Regions from separate parts of the Aquabacterium sp. G14 genome, predicted to be linked through region 2. Evidence: predicted binding sites of a transcription regulator. Region 2 holds the regulator's gene; the other holds the start of a gene.

Region 1 (2,200 bases), on a different contig from region 2:
AGCAGGCGCAGCAGCTTGACCTGCATGCTCAGTGGGATGTCGCCCACCTCGTCCAGAAACAGGGTGCCGCCGTTGGCCGATTCGGCCAGGCCCACGCGGGCCGAGGTGGCGCCGGTGAACGCACCTTTCTCATGGCCGAAGAGTTCGCTCTCAAACAGCGTTTCGGTCAGGCTGGCACATTCCACCACCACAAACGGGGCGCTGGCCCGCGGGCTGGCGTCATGGATGGCCTGCGCCACCAGTTCCTTGCCGGTGCCAGACTCGCCCAGCAACAGCACGCTAGACGTGGTGGGGGCCACCCGCATCGCCATCTCCAGGGTGGCCCGGAAAGCAGGGGAGCGCCCCACCATGCCCTGTTGGCGTGTGTTCTGATGCCCCAGACTCAAGGGCTCCATCTTCTCGATGAAGTAAACCGCTTGTCCCTGCGGATTCTTCAGCGGCACCAGTTCGATGTTGACGTAGGCCTCCCCGCAGGGGGTGTGGTGCAGGTGGAGGATGCGCTCGCGTTGGCCGGAATGCAGGGCACGGGTGCGGGGGCAGCTCTCACCTGCCTGGTCACACGGCACATTGAAGTGATGTGAGACCTCGTAGCAGGTGCGCCCCTTGACGTCCTGGTTCTGGGCGTACTCGCGCATATAAGCCGTGTTGGCGGCCACGATCCGATAGTCCAGGTCGAACACGATGTGGGGTTCGGGCAGGCCATCCAGGTAGGACACCAGCGCTGGGAGATCGTCGGCCATGGGGAATTCCAGACAGTGAAATCACCGCCAATGTGGCAGTGTGGCGGCCATTTTGGCGGTTTTGGCAGTGATTTGTCGAGCACTTTGGCAGGCTGAGCGACCCGGTGTCGGGCTAAGTCCTTGATCCATCTTCAGTTTTTCGACGACGAGAAAGTGGCACGAAATCTGTATACGTGTCGGGGTATGACACCTTCTGATCGTCGCCTTTTGCGCCATCTCATCACAGCGGTGGTGATCAAGATCGTGGTGCTGACCGGGCTGTGGTGGATGTTCATCCGCGACGCGCGCGTTCCGGTGGACACCGACCGCATCGGACAGCACCTGGGCGGTGTCACCTCTTCTCAAGGAGCCTCCAAGTGATATCCGAACAACTGGTTGACCTGTCTCGGCTGCAGTTTGCCGCCACAGCGATGTACCACTTCCTGTTCGTGCCGTTGACCCTCGGCATGGTCTGGTTGCTGGTCATCATGGAAAGTGTGTACGTGATGACCGGCAAGGTCATCTGGAAGGACATGACCCGCTTCTGGGGCAAGCTCTTCGGCATCAATTTCGCCCTGGGCGTGACCACCGGCATCACGCTGGAGTTCCAGTTCGGTACCAACTGGGCGTACTACTCGCACTACGTGGGAGACATCTTTGGCGCTCCGCTGGCCATTGAAGGCTTGATGGCCTTCTTCCTGGAGTCCACCTTCATCGGCCTGTTCTTCTTCGGCTGGGACCGCCTGAGCAAGACGCAGCACTTGCTGGTGACCACGCTGATGGCCATCGGCACCAACCTGTCGGCCTTGTGGATTCTGATCGCCAATGGCTGGATGCAGAACCCCGTGGGGGCCGAGTTCAGCTATGAAACGATGCGGATGGAGATGGTCGATTTCTGGGCTGTGATCTTCAATCCCGATGCACAGGCCAAGTTCGTTCACACCGTTTCGGCGGGGTATGTGACCGGCGCCATGTTCGTGCTGTCCATCTCGTCGTGGTACCTGCTCAAGGGGCGTGACGTGGAGTTTGCCAAGCGGTCCTTCCGCGTCGCTTCGGCGTTTGGGCTGGCCTCGGTGCTGAGCGTGATCGTGTTGGGCGACGAGTCAGGCTACACCGTGGGTGAGGCACAACAGACCAAGATGGCCGCGCTCGAAGCCATGTGGGAAACCGAGCCGGCCCCCGCTGGCCTCAAGTTGATCGCCGGCATCAACGAAGCCGAGCAGAAGAACGACTGGGAGGTCGAGATTCCCTACGTCATGGGTCTGATTGGCACCCGCTCGCTGAACAAGGAGATTCCGGGCATCCACGAGATCAAGGCCAAGAACCGCGATCGGGTGATTCGGGGCATCGAGGCGGTCAAGGCGCTGGAAGCCCTTCGCAAGGACCGCAACGATGAGGGGGCCAAGCAGGTCTTCGAGCAATACAAGGCCGACCTGGGCTTCGGCCTGCTGCTCAAGAAGTACACGACCGACATGGGTGAG
Region 2 (2,200 bases):
GTCTATCTCGGCGAGCACTTCCGCATGTGAGTGACCGGCGCCCATGAAGCCCTCCCTGCAGTTTCGGCTTTCGCAACACCTGGCGCTGACCCCTCAGCTGCAGCAGTCCATCCGGCTCCTGCAGCTGTCCACCCTCGAACTGCACCAGGAAATCGAGCAGATGCTCGAACAAAATCCCTTCCTGGAGCCTGAGGACGATTACTCGCCCATCGAGACCGCGGCCTCACTGGAGTTCGAACGCCAGCGCAACGAGCGCAACAGCAGCGAAGACGCCGGCGCCGAACGTGACAGCGCGCCCGCCGAGGCCGACACCAGCGGCATCGACACCGCCGAGCTGGGCACCACCGAGCGCGAGGACTGGGAAAACGGCACCGAGCGCGACGACTTCGACGGCATCAGCGAAAGCCCGGCCCGCCAAAGCCAGGGCGACGACGACACCGACCCGCTCGAGCGCAACAGCCTGTCCATCACCCTGCAAGAGCACCTGCGTCAGCAATTGCTGGGCACCCGCTTGAGCGACGAGGACATGGCCGCGGTCGACATGCTCATCGAGTCCCTCAACGAGGACGGTTACCTCGCCGACACGCTCGAAGAGATCGCTGCCAGCCTGTTGCCCGACGAGCCGGACGAAGACACCCTCGACGAACTGATGTCGCGCTTGCGCTGCGCACTGGGCTGGCTGCAAAGCCTGGAGCCGGTGGGCGTGGGCGCGCGCAACCTCTCCGAGTGCCTGCTGCTGCAACTGCGCGGTCTGCCCGGCGAGCCCGCTCGCGAGGTCGCCATGGCCATCTGCCGCGAGCATCTTGAGTTGCTGGCCCGTCGCGACTTCAAGAAGCTCATGGCCGCCACCGGCGCCGACGAGGCTCTGCTGAAAGACGCGCAAAGCCTCATCGTCTCGCTCGAGCCTAAACCCGGCCGCGCCTTCACCCGCGCCGAGGCCAACATCATCATCCCGGACGTCATCGTCCAGAAGTCCGGCCGCGGCTGGAAAGTCGTCCTCAACCCGGACGTCATGCCCAAGCTGCGCATCAACGACTACTACGCGCAGGCCTTGCGCTCCAGCCGGGGCGCACGCGGCAGCACGGCCAGCGAAGGTCACGCCAACCTCAATGCCCGCCTGCAAGAGGCCCGCTGGTTCGTCAAGAACATCATGCAGCGCTTCGACACCATCTTGCGTGTCTCGCAGGCCATCGTCGATCGGCAAAAGAACTTCTTCACCCATGGCGAAATCGCCATGAAGCCCCTGGTCCTGCGCGAAATCGCCGACGAACTCGGGCTGCACGAGTCCACCATCTCGCGCGTGACCACCGCCAAGTACATGAACACGCCTTTCGGCACGTTCGAACTCAAGTACTTCTTCGGCTCCTCGCTCAACACCGAGGCAGGTGGCAACGCCTCCAGCACCGCGGTGCGCGCCCTCATCAAACAGCTGGTCGCGGCCGAAGATCCCAAGAAGCCCTTGTCAGACAGCGCCTTGTCCAGCATGCTGGAAGAGCAAGGCATCCAGGTCGCCCGCCGCACCGTCGCCAAATACCGCGAAGCCCTCAAGATCGCGCCTGCGAACCTGCGCAAGGCCTTGTGAGTGCACGTGATGGGTGGGGGCGCAGGCCGGGCGCTTCGCTGTCGCGATCCTGTCCCGCGCCGCAACGGCCCCTGATTCATTGACCATGCTTTACCGCCTCCAAGACCTTGTCGACCTCTTGCCCTGGCAGGACTGGGCCGCCTTGGCCCTGTTCGTGTTCGGCTGGATCGGCTATGCCCAGTTCGCCAGCCGCCGTGCCCGCGTTGAAAGCACCCTGCTGTCCAGCACCAATCACTACCGTCGCCTGTGGATGATCCAGGTCACCCACCGTGACCAGCGCGTGGTCGATGCCGCCATCACGCAGAACCTCGCCAGCAGCCCTGGCTTCTGGGCCTCCACCACCATTCTGGTACTCGGTGGTCTGCTTGCCGTGCTCGGCACCACCGAAAAGGCCAGTGAATTCGTCAGCGATCTGCCTTTTGCCGTGCGCACCTCCATGCAGGTTCTCGACATCAAGCTCATCGTCCTGCTGGCCGTCTTCATCTACGCCTTCTTCCGCTTCACCTGGTCCATGCGCGTCTATTCCTTCGGTGCGATCCTGGTCGGTGCGGCGCCCAATGTGGATGTGTTCAACCAAGGCGAGGCCGACCGTCAGGAGTTTGGCGACCGCGCCGGCAA

Evidence for each region. Region 2 encodes sigma-54, which starts transcription at its own class of promoters, with help from an activator protein. Its sites were predicted from a motif close to TGGCANGNAANCTGCTTT; they were not measured.
Region 1: cydP (cytochrome oxidase putative small subunit CydP) is a predicted target of sigma-54. The motif match lies at 895-912, and genes of this name have one in related genera.

Annotation. Positions count from the first base shown of each region.
Region 1 is NZ_JBBEYB010000003.1:180,346-182,545, forward strand. Features, by position in the region: gene WIT60_RS05265 (sigma-54 interaction domain-containing protein) at 1-740, opposite strand, end outside; gene cydP (cytochrome oxidase putative small subunit CydP) at 924-1,100, shown strand; gene WIT60_RS05275 (cytochrome ubiquinol oxidase subunit I) at 1,097-2,200, shown strand, end outside.
Region 2 is NZ_JBBEYB010000013.1:8,738-10,937, reverse strand. Features, by position in the region: gene lptB (LPS export ABC transporter ATP-binding protein) at 1-30, shown strand, start outside; gene WIT60_RS13185 (RNA polymerase factor sigma-54) at 44-1,582, shown strand; gene WIT60_RS13180 (DUF599 domain-containing protein) at 1,668-2,200, shown strand, end outside.